Regions from separate parts of the Phenylobacterium sp. LjRoot219 genome, predicted to be linked through region 1. Evidence: predicted binding sites of a transcription regulator. Region 1 holds the regulator's gene; each other region holds the start of a gene.
The links. Region 1 encodes LexA, which represses DNA repair genes until DNA is damaged. Its sites were predicted from a motif close to ATGTTCNCNANNTGTTCT; they were not measured.

Region 1 (7,501 bases):
GCGGATCCGCGCGGTCTCTTCCGGGTTCAACGCCGAATCGTTCATCGCCATATGTCGAGGATCGCGCCATCGGCCCAGGCGCGCCATGGCGCCCTTGGCGCAGCCGTTCTCAGAGCCTACAGAGTGCCCATGATCCTGGTGATCGATAACTACGACAGCTTCACCTACAACCTCGTCCACTATCTGAACGAGTTGGGGGCGGAGACGCTCGTCCACCGCAACGACGCCTTGAGCGTCGAGCAGGCGCTGGGGCTCAAGCCACAGGGCATCCTGCTGTCCCCAGGCCCGTGCACGCCGAACGAGGCCGGGATCTGTCTCGACCTGCTGGCCGCCGCGCCGCAGGAACTGCCGATCTTCGGCGTCTGCCTCGGCCACCAGGCCATGGGCCAGGCCTTCGGCGGCAAGGTGATCCGCGCCCGCGAGCTGATGCACGGCAAGACCAGCCCGATCCATCACACCGGCAAGGGCGTGTTCAAGGGACTGAAGAACCCCTTCACCGCCACCCGCTACCACAGCCTGTGCATCGAGCGTGAAACCGCGCCCGAGGTGCTCGAAGTGACCGCCTGGACCGACGACGGCGAGATCATGGGGGTCCAGCACAAGACCCGGCCGATCCACGGCGTGCAGTTCCATCCGGAATCGATCGCCACCGAATGCGGCCACGAGCTGCTTGACAACTTCCTCGACATCGCCGGCGTGAGGCGCCTGGCGCAGGTCTGAGCCGCCCGCCATGTCCGACGCTTTCAAGCCGCTGCTCAGCCGTCTTGCCGACGGCGCGACCCTCTCCGAAGAGGACGCCGGCGAGTTCTTCGCCGCCTGCCTGCGCGGCGAGCCCACCCCGGCCCAGGTCGCCGCGGCGGTCACCGCCATGCGCATGCGCGGCGAGACCGTGGGCGAGATCACCGCCTGCGCCCGGGCCATGCGCCGCGCCGCGGTCATGCTCGACCATCCGTTCGAGACGGTCGACGTCTGCGGCACCGGCGGCGACGGCCTGCACACTCTGAACGTCTCCACCGCCGTGGCCTTCGTCGCCGCCGGCGGCGGGCTGAAGGTCGCCAAGCACGGCAACCGGGCGCTGTCGTCCAAATCCGGCGCGGCCGACGTGCTGAGCGCGCTGGGAGTCAACATCGCCGCCACCCCGGCCCAGCAGCTGAAGGCGCTGGAGACGGCCGGGATCTGCTTCATGTTCGCCCCGGCGCATCACGGGGCCATGCGCCACGTGACGCCGATCCGCGCCGAGCTCGGCTTCCGCACCATCTTCAACCTGCTGGGGCCGCTGACCAATCCGGCCGGCGCGCGGCGTCAGCTGCTCGGGGTCTACGACAGCCGCTGGGTCGAGCCGTTGGCCCGGGTGCTCGGCGCGCTGGGGGCCGAGAAGGCCTGGACGGTGCACGGCCAGGGCATGGACGAGATCACCATCACCGGCGAGACCCAGATCGCCGAATGGCGCGACGGTCAGGTGCGGCTGTTCCGACTCACCCCGGAGGCGGTCGGCCTGCCGCGCGCGGCGCTGGCCGACCTGACCGGCGGCTCACCGGCGCAGAACGCCGAGGCGCTGAAGGCGCTGCTTGGCGGCGCCAAAGGGCCCTACCGCGACATCGTGCTGATCAACGCCGCCGCCGCCTTCCTGGTGGCCGACAAGGTCGAGACCCTGCGCGAAGGCGTCGAGCTGGCCGCCGCGGTCCTCGACGACGGGCGCGCCGCCCAGGCGCTAGAACGCCTCATCGCCGTCACTTCGGCCCCGGAGCCCGCATGAGCGACATCCTCGCCAAGATCGCCGCCTACAAGCGCGACGAGGTGGCCGAACGGAAGGCCGCGCGCACGGTCGCCGAGGTCGAGGCCGCCGCCCGCGCAGCGTCGACGCCTCGCGGCTTCCGCGCCGCGCTGGAGCGCGCCCACGGCCCGGGCCGGCTGGCCCTGATCGCCGAGATCAAGAAGGCCTCGCCCTCCAAGGGGCTGATCCGCGCCGACTTCGATCCGCCGGAACTCGCCCGCGCCTATGCGGCCGGCGGCGCAGCCTGCCTGTCGGTGCTCACCGACGCGCCGAGCTTCCAGGGGGCCGACGACTATCTGGTCGCCGCCCGCGACGCCGTCGCCCTGCCCTGCATCCGCAAGGACTTTCTGGTCGATCCCTGGCAGGTCGCCGAATCCCGCGCGCTCGGCGCCGACGCGATCCTGGTGATCCTGGCGATGATCGACGATGCGACCGCCGCGGCATTGATGGCCGAGGCCCAGCGGTTCGGCATGGACGCCCTGGTCGAGGTGCACGACGAGGCGGAGATGGCCCGCGCCGGCGCGCTGGGCGCCGACCTGGTGGGCGTCAACAACCGCGACCTGCGCAGCTTCGTCACCGATCTGGCGGTCACCGAGCGGCTCGCCGGCCAGACGCCGAAGGACGCCCTGCTGGTCACCGAGAGCGGCCTGTTCAGCGCCGAGGACGCCGCGCGGCTCGAGCGGTCCGGCGCCAAGGCGATGCTGGTCGGCGAAAGCCTGATGCGCCAGACCGACGTCACCGCCGCGACCCGGGCGCTGCTGAGCAAGGCCGAAGCGCCAGCGGGCTAGCCGCGCGCCGCCGCTTCCAGTGCGGCGACGTCGAGCTTCACCATCTTCAGCATCGCCTCGGTCACCCGCTTGGCCTTGGCCTGGTCGGGATCGCGCATCAACTCGCCGAGCCGCCGCGGCGTGATCTGCCACGACAGGCCCCAGCGGTCCCGCAGCCAGCCGCACTGCTCGACCGAACCCCCTTCCTTCAGGGCGTCCCACAGCCGGTCGATCTCGGCCTGATCGTCGCATTCCACGACGATCGAGAAGCTGTGGTTGAACGGGTCTAGCGGGCCCGCCTCGATCGCCTCGTACCGCTGATCGCCGAGTTGGAAAGCCGCCACCGTCACGCTGCCGGCCGGACCGCTCGGCGTGTCGGCCAGCATCGGCGCGAGCCAGGTGATCGCCGATCCGGGAATCAGCTCGGTGTAGAACCGCAGAGCCGCTTCCATGTCCTTCTCGAACCACAGGTGTTGGGTGACGGTCATCATGGGCTTCTCCTTCTCCTCTCGCGGTCGGCCTCCCCCCAGACGTCGGGGCGGCGCCGATTCCGACTCTCCGGGGACGCACGGCGCCTCGCTCGGCGAGCAAAACGCCGGAAAACCCACGAGAATTCAGCCCGTCGGCCAGTAACTTGACATTAATAGAGAACGCTTAGAGAACATTTGAAGCGTTTGCGCTTTGTTCTCGAAGCGCACAGGTCGTAAGGTGTCGTCGTCATGCTCACCCGCAAGCAGCACGAATTGCTCATGTTCATTCATGAGCGCATCAAGGAGACCGGCGTCTCGCCGTCCTTCGACGAGATGAAGGAGGCGCTGGATTTGGCCTCCAAGTCCGGCATCCATCGGCTGATCACGGCGCTGGAAGAGCGGGGCTTCCTGCGGCGGCTGCCGCACCGGGCCCGGGCGCTGGAGGTGGTGAAGCTGCCGCAGCAGGCGACGACCGCCGCTCCCCCCAAGGGCCGCGCTCCCTTCAAGCCGCAGTTGGTCGAGCCCAGTCACGCCGCTCCCGCCGCCGCCAACGACAGCCGCGAGCTGCCGGTGCTTGGCCGCATCGCCGCCGGCACGCCGATCGAGGCAATCCAGCAGGAACGCGACCGCCTGCCGGTGCCGGAGACCATGCTCGGCGCGGGCGAACACTTCGTGCTCGAGGTGCAGGGCGATTCGATGATCAACGCCGGCATCCTCGACGGCGACTACGTGGTGATCCGGCGCACCGACGCGGCCAATTCCGGCGACATCGTCGTTGCCCTGGTGATGGGCGAGGAAGCAACGCTGAAGCGGCTCCGTCGCAAGGGCGCCTCGATCGCCCTGGAGGCCGCCAATCCGGCCTACGAGACCCGCATCTTCGGTCCGGACCAGGTGGCCGTGCAAGGCAAGCTGGTCGGCCTGATCCGCCGCTATCACTAATTCGCGAGAACTTTTGCGCGTCCCAGGGCTTTAGGGCGAATCCGGACCGCACGTCCGGCTTCAGAGGAGCCCTCGGATGCGCATTATCACCGCCGCGACGGTCGCCGCCTTAGCGCTCGCCGTCACCGCCTGCGGCAAGCCGGCCGCCCAGAAGGCCGAAGAGAGCGCGAGCACCGCTGGCCAGGAGGCCGCCGCCGCCCAGGCCGCCGCCGACGCCAGCCAGGTCACGTCGATCCCTGGCGCCGCCAATTCCAGCGCGATGGACGCCACCCAGCACGCCGAACAGGCCGGCGATGCGGCCAAGGACGCCGGATCCGCCGCGGCCGACGCCGCCAAGGACGCCAGTGGCGCGGCCAAGGAAGCGGCCAAGGACTCGGCCGACGCCGCCAAGAAAGCCGGCGAGGCCGCGAAGGACGCCGGCGACGCGGCCAAGGACGCCCAGCGCTAGGGCCTCAGCGAAGGTCCAGGCCCCAGGTCCAGGGTCTTCGCCCGCGCCCCTCCTGCGCCCAGATCACCCGCCAGCCGCCGTCCGGCTGGCGGTGCAGTTCGGCTGCGCCGCCACGCCGGAAGTCCGCGCCGGTGAGCACCAGCTGCGCGGCGCAGCTTTCGGGCCGGAAATCGTTGCGCAGCACCACGACCTCGGCGCTGGTGCACAGGGCCTCCAGCCGCCCCGGCGGCAGCGGGCGTTTCAGGTTCCAGGCGGCGGCGATCGGGGCCGGCGCGCTCGCGCCGGGCGCGCAGCTCTGGCGGTCGCAGGCGAAGGCCGCGTCGCGCGCCGCCTCGCTCACCAGCGGTTCCAGCCCGCGCCGGCGCGACCATAGCTCGGCGCCGAACAGCTTCACGTCCGGGCGCAGCAGGATCGCCTGGCGGCCGCTGCGCACCGCCACGGCGGCGCCGTCGGCGCTGATCCAGGCGTCGGGCGTCGGCGGCTTCGGGGTCAGCGCCACGGCCAGCGCCAGCGGCGCGCCGAGCCAACGAAGCGGCCCGCGCCACAGGCAGATCCACAAGAGGCCGAGGAAGGTGACCGGCAAGGTCCAGGCCGGCCCGCTTGCGATCACCACCTGGGCATGGGGCGCGGCGGCGGCGGCGGCGGCGATCCGGTTGGTCAGGTCGATCGCGTAGCCGGCCAGCCGCAAAGGCCAGGCCTCCAGCCCGAACGGCATCAGCACCGCGCCGAGCGCCAGTCCCGGCATCATCAACAGCGACGAGATCGGCTGGACCAGCAGGTTGGAGACCAGCCCCCAGGTCGAGATCCGGTTGAAGTGCTGCATGGCGAACGGCCCGGTCGCCAGCCCGGCCACGAAGCTGATCGCCGCGCCGGCGACGATCCAGCTGGCGGCGCCCTGCACCAGCCGGATCGGCCAGGGCGTGTTGATCTCCTTGACCGGTTGCGGCCAGACGCCGGCCATGGCGACCAGCGCCGCGGTGGCGGCGAACGACATCTGGAAGCCCGGCTGGGTCACCGCCTCCGGCTGCAGCAGCAGGACGACGAAAGCGGCGACCGCCAGGGCGTGCAGGCTGATCGCCTGGCGATCCGCCAGGATGGCCGCGAAGGCGATGCTGGCGGTGATCGCCGCGCGCACCGCCGGCGGCGGCGCGCCGGACAGGACCAGATAGGTCAGCACCGCGGCGAGCCCGACGCAGGCCGCGGCCTTCTTGCCGTTGATCCGCAACGCCAACCACGGCCAGGCGGCGATCAGCAGGCGCAGGGCGGCGAAGGTGAAGCCGCCGACGATCGCCATGTGCACGCCGGAGATCGAGATGATGTGAGCCAGCCCAGAGGCCCGCAGATTCTCCACCTGCTCCGGCGGCACAAACGCGGCCTGCCCGGTCGTCATGGCCGCGACGAGCCCGCCGGTCTCCGGCCCGAGGACCCTGACGATCCGCTCGGTCATCTCCCAGCGCAGCCGATTGACCTGCATCGCCAGCCGCAAGCGCCACGGCGGCTTGGCCTCGGCGACCCAGGCCTGCGGCGGGCCGAGCGCGAAGCCCACACCGCCGACGCTGTCCAGGAAGGCGTCGCGGGCGAAGTCATAGGCCCCCGGGCTGGCCGGCGGCGGTGGGGCGTTGATCATCGCCAGCAGCCGGACGGCTTCGCCCGGCGCCGGAATGCGCGCGCCCTCGCGCAGCGTGATGCGCACCCGGATCGGCGTGGCTTCGGGCGCAAGCACTTCGATGCGATAGGGGGCGATCAGCAGCCGCTGGCCGCCCTGGCCGGGCGAGGCCACGTCGAGCACCCAGCCCTCCAGGCGCTGCGGGCCGGCGGCCTCCACGGCGATTGGCGCCTTGACCTGTTCGATCCGCAATTTGGCGACGGCGAAACCCGCAAGGCCGCAGGCCGCCAGCACCGCCGCCGCGGTCGCCAGCGGCGGACCGAGCCGCCGCGCGGCGACGAGCAAGGAGAGGCCAAGGCCCAGCAGAGCCCAGGCCAGCCACGCCTGCGGCTCCCGCGGCAGGGCGAAATAGACCGCCGCGCCGACGCCGAACGCCACCGGCGTCCAGAGCTTCCAGCGCGCGCCCTGGGCGGCGAACTGGCCCGATATCCACTTCAGGGGCGCGCCAAGGGTGGAAGGTGGCCGAATCCACGTGCTAAGAGGCGCCGCCCGGCCGCCGCCGGCGGGCGCAACCTCATTCAAATCAGCCTCGATGTCCGTCCCCACGACTTCTGGCCGTCCCGTCGTCACCCGGATTGCCCCCTCGCCCACCGGCTCGATGCACATTGGCACGGCCCGCACGGCGCTTTTCAACTGGCTTTACGCCCGCCACACCGGCGGCAAGTTCCTGTTGCGGATCGAAGACACCGATCGCGAGCGCTCGACCGAGGGCGCCGTCCAGGTGATTTTCGAGGGCCTGAAGTGGCTCGGCCTTGAGGCCGACGAGCCCGCGGTCTTCCAGTTCGCGCGCGCCGATCGCCACCGCGAGGTGGTCGAGGCCCTGCTGGCGCGCGGCGAGGCCTATCGCGACTACATGACCAGCGAGGAGCTGGAGGCCGAGCGCGAGCGCGCCCGCGCCGAGGGCCGGGTCGTGCGCTCGCCCTGGCGGGACGCGGCGGCCGCTGATGCGCCGGACCGGCCCTTCGCCGTGCGCCTGAAGAGCCCGCTGTCCGGCGAAACGCTGATCGCCGACCAGGTGAAGGGCGAGGTGCGCTTCCAGAACAGCCAGCTCGACGACCTGATCCTGCTGCGCTCCGACGGCAACCCGACCTACAACCTCGCCGTCGTGGTCGACGACTACGACATGGGCGTGACCCACGTCATTCGCGGCGACGATCACCTCAACAACGCCGCGCGTCAGACGCTGATCTACCAGGCGATGGACTGGGCGACGCCGGTGTGGGCGCACCTGCCGCTGATCCACGGTCCGGACGGCGCCAAGCTCTCCAAGCGTCACGGCGCCCAGGCGGTCGGCGAGTTCGCCGACATGGGCTACCTGCCCGAAGCCATGCGCAACTACCTGGCCAAGCTCGGCTGGGGCCATGGCGACGACGAGATCTTCTCCGACGAGCAGGCGATCAGCTGGTTCGACATCAAGGACGTGGTCGGCGCGCCGGC
Region 2 (7,501 bases), 790 kb from region 1:
CCATCCGCAGAATGTTGGCCTTCACTCGCTCGCGGCTGTCGAGCGAGATCACCCCGGTCGGCGAGCTGCCGTTCACGTGGCCGAAGCTGGCGTACAGGTACTCGCCCTTGACCGACCATTGCGGGTTGATCGCATAGGCCCCGCCGACCCCGAGCACCCAGCCGGTCTTGGTGTCGCTGGCGTCGGCGGTGACGTTGTTCGGCGGGATCCGAGTGTCGGCGTAGTTGGCGGTGTACTTGATCTTGGTCATCGCCAGCCCGCCGGTGCCGTAGACCATCCAGTTCGAGCTGGCGTAGCCGAGCCGCGGCCGCAGGGTCCACATCCAGTCGGTCTTCACCCGCTGCTGGATGTTGAAGGTCGGCGGATTCGCCCCCGCCACGGCGGAGGTGAAGGTCCGGTTGCGGCTTTCGTTGATGTTGAGGAAGCCGAAGTCGGTTTCGAGGCCGAGCAGGAAGTTGCCCGTCACATAGTTGTAGCCGCCCTCGATGCCGCCGGTGAAATCGGTCTTGTTCTTGTCGTCGTCGGACAAGGTGTTGATCCGGGCGATATCGGCCGGCGGAATGATGGTCGAGCCGCTCGGCGTGGTGGCCTGCAGTTGGGTCGAGGTGTCGGCCCAGCTGGCGCCGATGTTGCCCCCCACATAGAAGCCGGACCAGTAGTCTTCCATGTCCTGCGCCGCCGCCGGGCCCGCGACCGCAAGGCCGGCGAGCGATAAGGTGGCGGTCGTCGCGAGCAATATCCGTAACGAGATCATTGCGATCTCCTTCCTTGGCATGAGACGGCGGGCACCCTTTAGCGGCGGTGGTGGAAAGCCAATCGGGTGAAGGCCCTAGGCCTCCTTCAGGGGCGCGGCGGCGAAATCGCCGCGAGAAACGGCCGGTCATCGACGGTTTGGCGTGGCGGAGAGGGGTCTGCGGGTTTGCCGCGGCCCGGTGCGGCGACCATCATTCCGCCAGCGCCGCGCGCGCAAAAAATCACGGGACGGAGCCGCCAGGCCATGAACGACGAAGACTTCAAGCGCCGCTATGGGCCGGTGGCGCTGGTGACCGGCGCCTCCTCGGGGATCGGCGATGCCTTCGCCGAAGCCCTCGCCGCCCGGGGGCTGGACGTGGTGATGGTCGCCAGGCGGCGCGATCGGCTCGAGGCGCTGGCCGCCCGCCTGACGACGACCTACGGCGTCCAGGCGCGCGCGCTGCAGGTCGACCTGGGGCAGCCCGATGCGGCGCAGCAGATGCTCGACGCGGTCGGCGAGCTCGACGTCGGCCTGGTGGTCAGCAACGCCGGCTTCGGCCTGAAGGGCGAGCATGCGGCCAACGACCCGCAGGCGATGGCCGAGATGCTGATGGTCAACTGCAACGTGCCGATGCAGCTGGCCCACGGCTTCATTCCGCGGCTGCGGGCCCGCGGCCGGGGAGGGATCATCCTCACCAGCTCGGTGGAGGGCCTGATCGGCTGCCCCTATTCGACCGCCTATTCGGCGACCAAGGCGCTGGTCGTGGCGCTCGGCGAGGGCTTGTGGGCCGAGTTGCAGCCGGAAGGCATCGACCTGCTGACCCTGTGCCCCGGGGCCACGGAATCCGAGGCCGCGGCCAAGCAGGGCATCGACATCACCAAGCTGCAGAATGTGATGCCGGCGGCCGAAGTGGCGCGGCTGACGCTGGACAACATCCAGAACGGGCCGACCTTCATCTCCAGCGACCACTACCGGGCCAGCTTCGAGGCGCTGCTGTCGATGCCGCGCCGCGACGCGCTGCGGGCGATGGCCGCCGGCATGAAGCCGCGCTGACGGCCGGGCCCCCAATCGTCATCGCCCGGCTTGTCCGGGCGACCCAGCCCAAGGCGCCGGCTGCAGCCGGTGCAGGACGACGTTGGGATGGACGGCCCGCATGACGCGGGCCGTGACCGAAGAATGGAAACGCCGCCTCAGAAGGTGATGCAGACCTTCTGCGCTTCCTTGGCGTTGGCCCCCATCACCAGGGCGTCGGCGATCTGGTCGACCGGATAGGCGTGGGTCACCAGCGAGGCGAGGTCGTAGCGGCCGGAGCGCATCATCGCCAGGATGTCGGCCATCGCGTCCTCGATCGCGATCGAGCCGCAGCCGCTGATATGCCAGTTGCTGTAGCAGACCTTCACCAGGTCGAGCGGCACCGGCGCGTGGTGCACGCCGACGATGGCCAGTGCGGCTTCGCGCCCGGCGATCTCGGCGAAGGCGTCGATCGCCGGCGCCAGGCCGACGGCGTCCAGGTAGAGGTTCGCGCCGCAGCGCTCGCCGAGGAAGGTGGTCTGGGCGCCGAACTCGGCGATGGCCCGGCTCTTGAGGTCCTCGGTCGCCGAGTTGCAGGTCAGCAGGCCGAACTTGCGGGCGTTCTCCAGCCGGAACTCGGAGATGTCGACGACCATCACCTTCGGGCAGCCGTACCACTGCAGCATGATCGCGGCGGAGATGCCGATGATGCCCGCGCCGAAGACGATGGCGGTCTTGTCCGGCCCGGGGTTCAGGCTGCGGGCGCCGCGCGTGCCGATGACGAACGGCTCGAACAGCACCGCGGCCTTCAGCGGGATGTCGGTGTCGATCTTCAGGACGCTGTAGCCGACCTCGCACTGCGGGATGCGGATGAACTCGGAGAAGCCGCCGACGGTGGCCATCCGGCGCATGTCGCGCAGCGCCTTGCCCTGGTTGGGGAAGACGTGGTCGCCGAGCTGCAGGTCTTTGACGTTCTTGCCGAGCTCGACCACCTCGCTAATCGACTCGTGGCCGAACTCGTGGTCGCGCCAGATCATGTTGGCGTCGCCGCCGTACTTGTAGGCGGCGATGTCGGAGCCGCAGACGCCGGTCATCAGGTTGCGGACGATGACGTCGTCGTCGCCGCAGGCCGGGTAGGGCAGGTCCACCACATCGACGCGGCCGGCGTCGCGGAAGATCGCCGCCTTGTAGGTCGCTTGGGTCATCTTCGGTCCTCCGATCGGCGGGGCGATCAGTCCAGCTGGGCGAACAGGTTGCGGGCGGCCTCGACGCATTTGCCGAGCCGCGCGTGCGGGCCGGCCCCGGCCGCCGCCTCGCTGCGCAGCGGGATCTCCAGGGCGAACACCCGGTCGCGTGGCAGCGCCTTGACCACTTCGAGCAGGCCGAGCTCGCCGGTCCCCGGCGCCATCCGCTCGAACATCGCCTCCTCAAAATAGGTCTCGAAGCGGGGCGTCAGCGGCGCGTCGCAGAGCTGCACATAGCCGATCAGCTGGGGATCGAGCGCGGCGATGTCGGCCGGGCCGGAGCCCGACCGCACCAGGTGCATGGTGTCGATCAGCAGCCGGAAGTCCGGGCGGCCGACGTGGCGCACCGCGGCCAGCGCGGTCGGCAGGTCGGCGACGGTCAGGCCCGGCGCGAACTCGGTCGTGCTCTCGACCCCGCGCGCCGCGGCCATCTCGGCCAGCAGGCCGTACTGGTCGAAGGTGCGGGCAAGGTCCGGGTCCATGCTGACCATGTTGATCCGCCGCACGCCCAGTTCGCACATGATGTCGAGGTCAGAAGCGAGGTCGCGCACGTCGGCGCCCGGCCGCGCGCCGAGCCCTTCGCCCAGCGAGATCGACACCCCACGGTCGGCCATCGCCGCGATCATCTCGCGCCGCAGGCCGGCGTCCGCGCGCAGCGACCAGGGGGCGTAGTTGTGCGGATTGTAGCCGAACGAGATCAGCCCGACGGAGATGTGCTGGCAGCCGAGATCCGCCGCCAGGTTGACGAACTCGACCGGCGGCATGCCGAACACGCTGATCTGTTCAATCCCAAGCGCCGGCATCGCGGTCTCCTCCCAAGGGCCGCCGGTGGACCGGCGGCGTTCGTTGGCCGCAGCTTGGTCCCGATGCCGGCGGCCGGAAAGCGAAAGCCGCCGCCGAAAACGGCCAAAATCGCGACAGCCGGCCGCAATCCGCCGTGCGCCGCTGCGCTACGTCTGAACGAGAACATCTTGCGAACAGAGAACAAACCACGTACAGCTAAGTCATGGCCGCGGCGCGACGCCCTGGCGGAGTCATCAACTCCGCGGCGGGCCGGCGGAATCGTGGATATAAGGGGCTCGGATCAATGACTCAGTCAGCGTTGAGGCTCGTGGCGAAAGAAGACGGAGATAAGCAGCGCGCGCTCGAAGCGGCGCTGTCACAGATCGATCGGGCCTTCGGCAAAGGCTCGGTGATGAAGCTCGGCGACAAGGGCAAGGTGGTGGAGATCGAATCCGTCTCCACCGGCTCGCTCGGCCTCGACCTGGCGCTCGGCATCGGCGGTCTGCCGAAGGGCCGCATCGTCGAGATCTACGGCCCGGAATCGTCGGGTAAGACGACGCTGGCGCTGCATGTCGTGGCCGAGGTGCAGAAGGCCGGCGGCACCGCCGCCTTCATCGACGCCGAGCACGCGCTCGATCCGTCCTACGCCCACAAGCTGGGCGTCAACCTCGACGACCTGCTGGTCTCGCAGCCGGACACCGGCGAGCAGGCGCTGGAGATCACCGACACCCTGGTGCGCTCGGGCGCGATCGACGTGATCGTCATCGACTCCGTCGCGGCGCTGACGCCGCGGGCGGAAATCGAAGGCGAGATGGGCGACCAGCTGCCCGGCCTGCAGGCGCGGCTGATGAGCCAGGCGCTGCGCAAGCTCACCGGCTCGATCTCCAAGGCCAAGACCCTGGTGATCTTCATCAACCAGATCCGCATGAAGATCGGGGTGATGTACGGCAGCCCGGAGACCACCACCGGCGGCAACGCGCTGAAGTTCTACGCCTCGGTGCGCCTCGACATCCGCCGCACCGGCTCGGTCAAGGTGCGCGACGAGATCATCGGCAACAACGTCCGGGTGAAGGTGGTCAAGAACAAGGTCGCCCCGCCGTTCCGCGAGGTCGAGTTCGACATCATGTACGGGCAGGGGATCTCCAAGCTCGGCGAGGTGATCGACCTTGGCGTCAAGGCCGGGGTGATCGACAAGTCCGGCTCCTGGTTCTCCTGGAACAGCCAGCGGATCGGCCAAGGCCGTGACAACGTCCGCGAGTTCCTCAAGGCCAACCCGGACATCGCCAACGAGATCGAGAAGCAGGTCCGCGGCCGCAAGGAAACCATCGAGGAAGAGCTCCTCGTCGGCGGTCCGGAACCCGAAGAGGATTGAGCCGGCGGCGCCGGTCCGGCTGGGCCGGCGCTTCGCGCGTCGCATTTCGCTCAGTCCGACGAATTCTCCAGTCGGACAGAATTTACCCGTATAGCGGGTGGTTAGTGCCGCGCCTGCAACTAGGGCGGGCTGGGGGCGGAAATGCGGCTGCTGTCAGCGAGACTGAGCGCATTCGCCCAAGTCTCTCCTTTAAATCGCCTTTTTTGCAGCCGAGCTTCGCTAACAGCAAAGCTTCACAGCTAAAGCTTCCCCGTCGGGGGTCTTAAGCGCCTCGATGCCTCGGGTCCTCCCCTGCCACCCCGGACCCGGCGCGTCGCGCCCCGCTCGCGCGCAAGACCGCTGACGAGGTTTGAGGACGTCTGGGCCCGCCCCAGGCGTCCTTCTTCTTTACGGGCCTCCGCCTGGGTCCGCATCGTCGGCGCGCGCGGCATGTTCGCTTTCCACAAGGCCTTGGCGGCTTTCACTTTCGGGAGGGGCGCCTTAAACGGCGGAGCGTCCCCACATCCGGGGGGCCGGCGCGCTGTCGCCGCTTCCTGAATCCCTACGCGTGAACGAGCTATGGCGAGCCTGAACGAGATCCGCAGCCACTTCCTGGACTACTTCCGGCGCAAGGACCATGCGGTCGCGGCCTCGGCTCCGCTGGTGCCGCAGAACGATCCGACCCTGCTGTTCGTCAACGCCGGCATGGTGCCGTTCAAGAACTACTTCACCGGGGCCGAAGCCGCGCCGTGGCCGCGCGCCGCCTCGTCGCAGAAGTGCGTTCGCGCCGGCGGCAAGCACAACGACCTCGACAACGTCGGCTACACCGCCCGCCACCACACCTTCTTCGAGATGCTGGGGAATTTCTCCTTCGGCGACTATTTCAAGGAAGGCGCGATCGACGCCGCCTGGACCCTGCTGACCAGGGAGTTCGGGCTTCCGGCCGACAAGCTGCTGGTCACCGTCTACGCCGAGGACGACGAGGCCCACGCCCTGTGGAAGAAGGTCGCCGGCCTGTCGGACGACAAGATCATCCGCATCGGCACCTCGGACAATTTCTGGTCGATGGGCGACACCGGCCCCTGCGGTCCGTGCTCGGAGATCTTCTTCGACCATGGCGCCCACATCCCCGGCGGCCCGCCCGGCAGCCCGGATGAGGACGGCGACCGGTTCGTCGAGATCTGGAACCTGGTCTTCATGCAGTTCGAGCAGCACGCCAACGGCGACCGCACGCTGCTGCCGAAGCCGTCGATCGACACCGGCATGGGCCTGGAGCGGATCGCCGCGGTCATGCAGGGCGTGCACGACAACTACGACGTCGACCTTTTCCGCAACCTGATCGCCGCCTCCAAGCGCGAGCTGCACGCCGAGGGCGACGCCACCACCCCGTCGCACCGGGTGATCGCCGACCACCTGCGCTCGACCAGCTTCCTGATCGCCGACGGCGTGACGCCGTCGAACGAGGGCCGCGGCTATGTGCTGCGCCGGATCATGCGCCGGGCGATGCGCCACGCCCACCTGCTGGGCGCCGAGCAGCCGCTGATGCACCGTCTCGCGCCGACCCTGGTGCAGCTGATGGGCGACGCCTATCCGGAACTGAAGCGCGCCGAGCCGGCGATCGTCGACACCCTGCGCCAGGAAGAGGAGCGGTTCCGTCGCACCCTCGGCCGCGGCATGAGCCTGCTCGACGAGGCGACCGCCGACCTGCAGGAGGGCGCGGTGCTCTCCGGCGAGACCGCCTTCAAGCTCTACGACACCTACGGCTTCCCGCTCGATCTGACCCAGGACGCGGTGCGCGCCAAGGGGCTGACCGTCGACCTGGAAGGCTTCGACGCGGCGATGAACCGCCAGCGCGAACAGGCGCGCGAGAACTGGACCGGCTCCGGCCAGGTCGCCGCGGCGGCCGAATGGTTCGCCATCCGCGACCGGCTCGGCCCGACCGACTTCGTCGGCTACGACGCCACCGAAACCACCGCCGAACTGCTGGTGCTGGCGGCCGAGGGCGGCGAGCTCGAGCGCGCCGGCGCCGGCCAGCGGGTCCAGGCGCTGTTCGACCGCACCCCGTTCTACGCCGAGAGCGGCGGCCAGGCCGGCGACCAGGGCGACGTCGAATGGGACGGCGGCCGCGGCCGCATCCACGACGTCCAGAAGCAGGCCGGCGATCTGAACGTCCACGACCTGGAGATCCTCCAGGGCGAGCTCGCGCCGGGCGCGCGGGTGCGGCTGGCGGTCGACGCCGAGCGCCGGCAGACCACCCGGGCGAACCACTCGGCCACCCACCTGCTGCATGCGGCGCTGCGCAACGTGCTGGGGCCGCACGTGACTCAAAAGGGCCAGATGGTCGACGGCGAGCGGATCCGCTTCGACTTCAGCCACGGC
Region 3 (7,501 bases), 1.2 Mb from region 1:
GGTTCCACTCCGGAGTTGGGGCATGACCATGGTGCGAGCGCTGACGACAGCTGTGGCGATCGACAGCGGCCTGCTGCTCAGGCTGCGTTCGCTCGGCCTCGCCTGTGGGCTCGCCACGAGCTTCGCCTTCCCGCTGGCGCTTTCGCCGCTGCTCGACCCCAGCCAGGCCGACTGCTTCGCCCATTGGTCCTACGCCGTCGGAGAGTTGCTGGCTTTGCTGGCGAGCTTCACCATCGGGTTTCGGCGCGCGCCGTCGACCGTGCTGGCGAACGGGCTGCTGACCATCCCATGGGCGATCGCGGTGGGCGCCAACTGCCATCTGTGGATCGCGCTCTGGACCGGCGAGACGATGGCCCTGCCCCACGCGATGTGAGGCCGCTCAGAAGCCTTCCTGCGCCACCACCGCGGTGACGGCGGCCTTGCGGAAGCGGATCCCCCGGTAGTGCGTCTCGCCACCCTCGTCGGGGCCGCCGGTCAGTTCGAGGAACTGCGCCCAGTCATCCTCCGGCAGCAGCAGGACCAAGTCGGCGTGGTCGCCGGGATAGGCGTCGATCTCGCGGTCGGCCTCCTCGCGGATGTCCCGGACGTCGGCCTTCGCCGGATCGTGCTGGTCGAGATGGCTGGGCTCGGGGGTCGTCATGCCGGGGCAACCCGCAGCGACCCGCGTGGTTCCGCCCCTCTTCAGCCCTTAGTCAGGACCAGCGTGCCTTCCAGCATGGCCATGCGCTTGAACGACGGCGGCAGAGCGGCGTCGAAGCTTTTCAGGATGTCCATCGCCCAGTCCGGCAGCGGCAGGTCAATGCGGCCGGTGGCGAGCCGCAGCTGGATCGGCGCGATCAGCTGGTAGAGGTTGGCGCCGTCGTTGTTCGGCACGATGCGGATCTCGGTGAAGCCCACGTCCTGCGCCATGGCGGTGATGCGCTCGCGCGAGAACAGCCACTTGTCGTCCAGCGCCTTGAACGCCGCCGTCGTCGGGTCGGGATCGGTCCGCGCCGCGGTGTCGATCACCATGTTGCCGAGCACCCGCTCGACGAGCGGATCGAGTGGATCGCCGCGCAGCCTGGCCTCGGAGAGGATCCGTTCGTAGGCGAGGCGCATGATCCCGTAGCCGTCGAACGGCTCGAAGAAGATGGCGTGGCCGCCGGGCTTCAGCGCCCGGGCCGCCGCGGCCAGCCCGGCCTTCGGCCGCTCCAGGTGGTGCAGGATCGCCGCGCCGGTCACTAGGTCGAAGGCGCCAGGGGCCACGTGGTCGCTCATCGCGTCCATCTGCACGCAGACCGCCTGCTCCACCGCGCCGGTCTCGCGCAGGTAGGCGCCGAGCATCGAGAGCAGTTCGCCGGACAGGTCGGTGGCGATGCTGCGCGCGCCGGGGAACAGCCGCATGCACGGCACGATCGAGTTGACGCCCGAGCCGCTGCCGAGGTCGAGGATCAGCGGCCGCTCGGCGACCGTGACGCCGGTCTTCTCCAGCCCCTGATTGAACAGCTTTTCGAAGTGGTCGCTGGCGGCGTAGCGCTGATGATAGTCGCCGGCGTTGGCCTTGAACTGGTCGGAGATCACCGCCGTCGAGGCGTCGTCCTGGATCTTCCAGACCAGCACGTCGGCCCCGTCTGCGACGCACGGCGCCAAGGCCGAGACGAACAGCGGCTGGGCCCAGGCGGGCAAGGCCGCGGGCGTCGCGACTTGCGCCTCGATCGGGCGGGCCGCTGCAGGCTTGCGGCGCAGAAGGCCAAACAGCGAAGACATCATTCCACCCCGATCGCGAACACGGCCGCAGGAGGCCGGGCGAACCCGCCCCCGTCAAGCCTGCCAAGCTGAGCTACGCCGCCGATCGGGCCGCAATTAGGCGGCCAGCGCCCAGGCGAACTTCAGGTCCTCGACGAACATCTCGTAGGCGCGGGCCTTGGCGGCGGCGTCCGGCACCCGCAGCAGGTAGGAGGGATGGTAGGTGACCACGCCCTGCCCCTGGTCCGGCAGCTGGATGGCGTGCTGGCGCATCTCGGCGATCGGCTGCGGCTTGCCGAACACCGCCAGCGCCGCCGTGGCGCCGAGCGCGACCACCACCCGCGGCCGCACCAGCCGCCGTTCGCTGTCGAGCCACCAGCGGCAGGCGCTCACCTCGCCGGTATCCGGCGTCTTGTGCAGCCTGCGCTTGCCGCGCAGCTCGTGCTTGAAATGCTTCACCGCATTGGTGACGTAGGTCTCGGCCCGCGGCACGCCGGCCGCCGCCAGCGCCTTGTCCAGCACCTGGCCGGCCGGACCGACGAACGGCTGGCCGGCGAGGTCCTCCTGATCGCCGGGCTGCTCGCCGACGAACATCAGCCGCGCCGTGCGCGGCCCCTCCCCCGCCACGCCCTGGGTCGCCTCGCGCCACAGCTCGCAGCGTCGGCAGAGCTGCACGCCGGCGACGATCTCCTCCAGGCTGGTCGGCGGCTGGCCGTCCCACGGCGCGTCGCGGCTGGCGCGCTGGGCCTGGCGCACGACGCGGCGGGTGGGTTCGGAAGGGGCCTGACGGACCATGTCTTCGACTTGCGCCTCGGCGCGGGCGATCAGCTCCGGAATGAGGCGCGCCTCGGGCAGGTTCCGCCAATAGCGCTTGGGCATCTCGCGCTGCATCGCGTGCGGGTTCAGCCGCGCCGGGTTGAAGATCGCCGCATAGTAGGTGCGCCAGTAGTCCTCCAGCGCATCCGCCGGCGGCGCGTCAGCTGGATCGGCGCCGGGCGTGAAGGCGAGCGCCTGCGTGTCCCAGTGCACGCAGACGTCCGGCGTCAGGATCGAGAAGCGCATGTTGGCGAAGCGCCGGGCGAAGAAGGGCGCGACGGACTCGGCCACCCGATGCGCCGGCTCGAACCAGGCGACGAAGGCCTCCTGCCCTTCCGCGTCGGCGACCTGCCGGAAGCGGACGAAGGCCTTCATCTTGTGCGCCGCCTGCTCGACCTGGCGCGCGTAGCTGCGGGCCTTGGCGACCTCCGGATCCGAAGCCACGTGCAATAGATGCGGCTCCTCCGCCAGCCGCCACAGCAGCCGGTAGAGCAGGTCGAAACGCTCGTTCGAGCGGTGCAGCACCACCGCCTCGGCCAGCTCCAGGAACTCGCGCGGCACGTGGAAGATCGCGCGTTCGACGCTCCCCCGCAGCGGCGACTCCCGGCCGCTCAGCGCTGTGCCGGCGAACAGCTCGCGCCCCTCCACCGTCCACAGCACGTCCGGCGGCCGCACACCGCGCGCCCGCAGGCTGCGGGCCGCCCCGCGCCAGCCCTCGAAGTCGATCTCCGAGGCGAGGCGCGCGACCTGCATCAGAACAGCCTCAGCTGTTCCGGCGCGGGCGCGACCCGCTCCCGCAGGTCGGCCCGGTCGGTCAGCGCGCCGGGCGTCCAGTCGGCGGTGACGATGAAGGGCTTCAGCTTCTCGATGCTGCGGGCCAGCCGCTTCACGTCGTCGAGGCTGATGCGCTTGTGCCGCCGCGACGCGATCAGCCGGTCGACCACCTTCACCCCCAGGCCCGGCACCCGCAGCAGCCGCTCGCGCTCGGCGGTGTTGAGGTCGACCGGAAATGCGCCGCGGTGCTTCAGCGCCCAGGCCAGCTTGGGATCGATGGCGAGGTCGAGGTCCTCGCCGTCGCCGACGATCTCCGCCCGCGCAAAGCCATAGAAGCGCATCAGCCAGTCGGCCTGGTAGAGCCTGTGCTCGCGCATCAGCGGCGGCCGGGCGAGCGGCAGCCGGGCGCTGGCGTCGGGGATTGGCGAGAAGCCCGAGTAGTAGACCCGCCGCAGCTTGTAGGCGCCGTAGAGCGTCTCGGAGCGTTTGAGGATCTCGCCGTCGCTGGCGGCGTCGGCGCCGATGATCATCTGCGTCGACTGGCCGGCGGGCGCGAACTTCGGCGGCCGGGCCTTGCGCGCCGGCGCCTTCGCCGCCTCGGCGGCGAGCCGCACCGCGCCCATCGACCGCTTGATGCTGGCCAGGTCCTTCTCCGGCGCCAGCCGGGCCAGGCTCTCGTCCTTCGGCAGCTCGATGTTGATCGAGACCCGGTCGGCATAGAGCCCAGCGGCGTTGACCAAGGCGGGCGAGGCTTCCGGGATCAGTTTCAGGTGGATGTAGCCGCGGAAGTCGTGGACCTCGCGCAGGGTGCGGGCGACCCGCACCATCTGCTCCATGGTGTAGTCGGCGCTCTGGATGATGCCGGACGAGAGGAACAGCCCCTCGATGTAGTTGCGCTTGTAGAAGCCGAGCGTCAGGTCGACGACTTCCTCGACGCCGAAGCGGGCGCGCGGGATGTTCGACGACACCCGGTTCACGCAGTAGGCGCAGTCGTAGACGCAGAAGTTGGTCAGCAGGATCTTCAGCAGGGAGATGCAGCGGCCGTCCGGTGCATAGGCGTGGCAGATGCCCATCGCCTCGGTCGAGCCGACCCCGCGGCCGCCCACCGAGTCCCGCTTGCCGGCGCCCGACGAGGCGCAGGAGGCGTCGTACTTCGCCGCGTCGGAGAGGATGGCGAGCTTGCGCTTGAGGTCGAGAACCGCCATGCGCCCACCTTAATGTTCCATTTTTGTTCCGTCTAGCGCGTTGCAGGTGAAACGGCGCAGCTCGCCCTGCGACGGATCGCCCTCGACACGCCGCGCGCCGGCTCTAACTTCGCGCCCATGAACGCGATCACAGAGGCGAACCGCGACGGCATGGTCCTCCTGCGGGGCGCCGAGTTCTGGATGGGCTCGGAGGACTTCTATCCGGAAGAAGCGCCGGTGCGGCTGGCCAACGTCGGCGACTTCTGGATCGACGAGCGGCCGGTGACCAATGCGCAGTTCGCCCGCTTCGTCGCCGAAACCGGCCATGTGACTTTCGCCGAGAAGGCGCCGGACCCGGCCCAGTACCCCGGCATGGATCCGGCGATGGCCAAGGCCGGCTCGGCGGTGTTCACCCCGACCCGCGGGCCGGTCGACCTGGGCGACCCGTCGCAGTGGTGGCGCTTCGTCTTCGGCGCCGACTGGCGGCATCCGCGCGGGCCCGACAGCGCGATCGACCGGCTGATGGACCATCCGGTGGTGCAGATCGGCTACGAGGACGCCGCGGCTTACGCCGCCTGGGCCGGCAAGGCGCTGCCGACCGAGGCCGAGTGGGAGTTCGCCGCCCGCGGCGGGCTCGAACGCGCGGCCTACGCCTGGGGCGAGGAGCTGGAGCCCGGCGGCCGGGCGATGGCCAACACCTGGCGCGGCGACTTTCCCTGGCGGCGCAAGGGGCCGATGGGCGCGCTGACCTCGAAGGTCGGGGCCTATCCGGCGAACGGCTACGGCCTCTACGACATGATCGGCAACGTCTGGGAGTGGACCACCGACTGGTACGCAGAGACCACCGCGGCGACGCAGGACGGCTGTTGCGGGCAGCCGCGCGCCCGGCTGGCCGACGAGGCCGAGAGCTATGATCCGGCCAGCCCGGCGGTGCGCATCCCGCGCAAGGTGATCAAGGGCGGCTCGCATCTGTGCGCGCCCAGCTACTGCCGCCGCTACCGCCCGGCCGCGCGCCACCCGCAGGCGATCGACAGCCCGACCTCGCACATCGGCTTCCGCTGCGTGGTGCGGGCATAGGTCCGTGATCTAGTCGGGCCGATTTTCGACCGCTCACCCCGGCGAAGGCCGGGGCCCAGATGAAATCCACCGGGCGCCCAGGCTGAATCTGGGTCCCGGCCTTCGCCGGGATGTGCGGTGATCTGGGTGGCTAGTCGCTACTTCGGGCAGGCCGCCGTCACGAAGTCCACCCGCCCCGCGGCGGCTTCCTCGCGCAGCACCTTCGAGCTGGTGTCGAAGCTGACGTCGGCGCCGTCGGGGACGTTGACCCGCGGATTGCCTCCCCACCAGAGCACCCGGCAGGTGCGCTTCTTGATCCGCCAGCCGTCGGCGGTGCGCACCAGCAGGTCGTCGTACCAGCCGGTCCCCTGCCAGTGGTCGCCGCCTTCGGTCCCCCGCTTGATCAACAGCCAGGTGCTGTAGACGAAGCTGTTGGCGAGGTCGCCCTTCACCTCCACCAAGTGGTTCATCATCACGTGCTGGGTGGAGTCGAACGGCGTGTGATAGGCGGCGAAGTCGCGCTTGAAGCTCTCCAGGTCGCGCCAGTGCGCCGGGTCGGCGTAGTCGGCGTCGACATCCGGCGTGAAGATCCGGTCGAACAGGTCCCAGCGCTGCGTATCCATCGCCAGCGCATAGAGGTTCAGCGTCCTGACGATCGCCGCTTCGTCCCGCTCCGACATCCCATCCTCCCTGGATTTCGCGCCGGTTCGAGCCGGCGGTTCTAGTCGCTGAGTTTGCCCACCAGCCGCTGGGTCGCCAGTTCGCGCAGCGCGCCGGTCTTGACCTTCTCGCTGCCGGTCACCGCGAACTCTTCCTCGCGGAAGAACAGCACCTCGCGCGGCACCTTGAAGCTGGCCAGCTGCGCCTTGACGAGGTCGGTGACCGCCTTCGCCTGCAGGCTCGCGCCGTCGTGCGGGACGATGCAGGCGACGACCATCTCGCCGAGCGTCTCGTGCGGCACGCCGACGGTCTGGGCGCGCTTCACGCCGGGGATCGCGGCGAGCACCGCGTCGACCTCGACCGGCGAGACGTTGGCGCCGCCGGTCTTGATGATGTCGGTCAGGCGACCTTCCCAGAACAGGTAGCCGTCGGCGTCGACGTAGCCGCCGTCGCCGGTGCGAAAGTAGCCTTCCGCGTCGAAGGTCTCCTCGGCCGCCTTGCCGATGTAGCCGACCATCAGCGTCGGCCCCTTGATGGCGATCTCGCCGCGCTGGCCGCGCGGTACGACCTCGCCGGTCGCCGGATCGAAGACCTTGAGGATATTGCCCGGCAGCGGCTGGCCGTAGCTGCCGCGGTACTCGGCCTCCGGGGTGTTGGCGCACACCGCGGTGTTGATGGTCAGGGTCTCAGTCGTGCCGAACGCCGGGCACATCTTCCAGTCGGTGCTGACCGTCGGATGGTCGTAGATCTTCGAGCCGTAGGTCACGTAGTGCAGGCTTGAGAGGTCGACGCTCGGCCACTTCTCCGAGGCCTCCAGGCGCGCCCACTGGTGCGGCCGGCCGATCGCGAAGCTGACCCGCTCCTGCTCGATCAGCTCCAGCGCCTCCTCGGCCTGGAACAGCGGCTGCAGCACCACCGCCCCGCCGGTCGACAGCGCATAGCCGACCACCTGGGAGATGTTGCCCGACCAGAAGAAGCCGTTGCCTGTCCAGCAGCGCACCGGATGGTTCACCGGATCGAGGTCCATGATCCGCGGCCAGCGCCACCACTGGATCGCGAAGGCCCGCTGGGTGTGGACGATGCCCTTCGGCAGGCTGGTGGTGCCGGACGAGAAGAACAGCGCGCCGAGGTCGGACGGCCTGGTCGTGGCGTCGCGCGCATCGACCAGGGCGGCCGGCACGTCGCGGCCCTGCGCCAGGAAGTCGGCCCAGCGCTCGACCGCCGCCCCGTCGGGCGCGGCTGCGCCGATCGGGTCGGCGACGCTGTCCAGCACCACCAGCCGCTGC

Region 2: the regulator LexA is predicted to act here: its motif matches at 3,952-3,969, upstream of recA (recombinase RecA).
Region 3: the regulator LexA is predicted to act here: its motif matches at 4,533-4,550, upstream of ACSQ14_RS04250 (putative DNA modification/repair radical SAM protein).

The regions. Positions count from the first base shown of each region.
Region 1 is NZ_CAXUQI020000001.1:2,021,839-2,029,339, forward strand. Features, by position in the region: gene ACSQ14_RS09930 (hypothetical protein) at 1-51, opposite strand, end outside; gene ACSQ14_RS09935 (anthranilate synthase component II) at 130-720, shown strand; gene trpD (anthranilate phosphoribosyltransferase) at 731-1,756, shown strand; gene trpC (indole-3-glycerol phosphate synthase TrpC) at 1,753-2,562, shown strand; gene ACSQ14_RS09950 (VOC family protein) at 2,559-3,032, opposite strand; gene lexA (transcriptional repressor LexA) at 3,261-3,950, shown strand; gene ACSQ14_RS09960 (hypothetical protein) at 4,027-4,398, shown strand; gene ACSQ14_RS09965 (ComEC/Rec2 family competence protein) at 4,403-6,442, opposite strand; gene gltX (glutamate--tRNA ligase) at 6,597-7,501, shown strand, end outside.
Region 2 is NZ_CAXUQI020000001.1:1,235,759-1,243,259, forward strand. Features, by position in the region: gene ACSQ14_RS06065 (outer membrane protein) at 1-754, opposite strand, end outside; gene ACSQ14_RS06070 (SDR family NAD(P)-dependent oxidoreductase) at 998-1,786, shown strand; gene ACSQ14_RS06075 (zinc-dependent alcohol dehydrogenase) at 1,924-2,949, opposite strand; gene ACSQ14_RS06080 (sugar phosphate isomerase/epimerase family protein) at 2,976-3,791, opposite strand; gene recA (recombinase RecA) at 4,076-5,143, shown strand; gene alaS (alanine--tRNA ligase) at 5,702-7,501, shown strand, end outside.
Region 3 is NZ_CAXUQI020000001.1:858,919-866,419, reverse strand. Features, by position in the region: gene ACSQ14_RS04275 (TetR/AcrR family transcriptional regulator) at 1-26, shown strand, start outside; gene ACSQ14_RS04270 (hypothetical protein) at 23-373, shown strand; gene ACSQ14_RS04265 (hypothetical protein) at 380-640, opposite strand; gene ACSQ14_RS04260 (class I SAM-dependent methyltransferase) at 682-1,746, opposite strand; gene ACSQ14_RS04255 (UdgX family uracil-DNA binding protein) at 1,843-3,294, opposite strand; gene ACSQ14_RS04250 (putative DNA modification/repair radical SAM protein) at 3,294-4,520, opposite strand; gene ACSQ14_RS04245 (formylglycine-generating enzyme family protein) at 4,638-5,576, shown strand; gene ACSQ14_RS04240 (nuclear transport factor 2 family protein) at 5,714-6,235, opposite strand; gene ACSQ14_RS04235 (class I adenylate-forming enzyme family protein) at 6,277-7,501, opposite strand, start outside.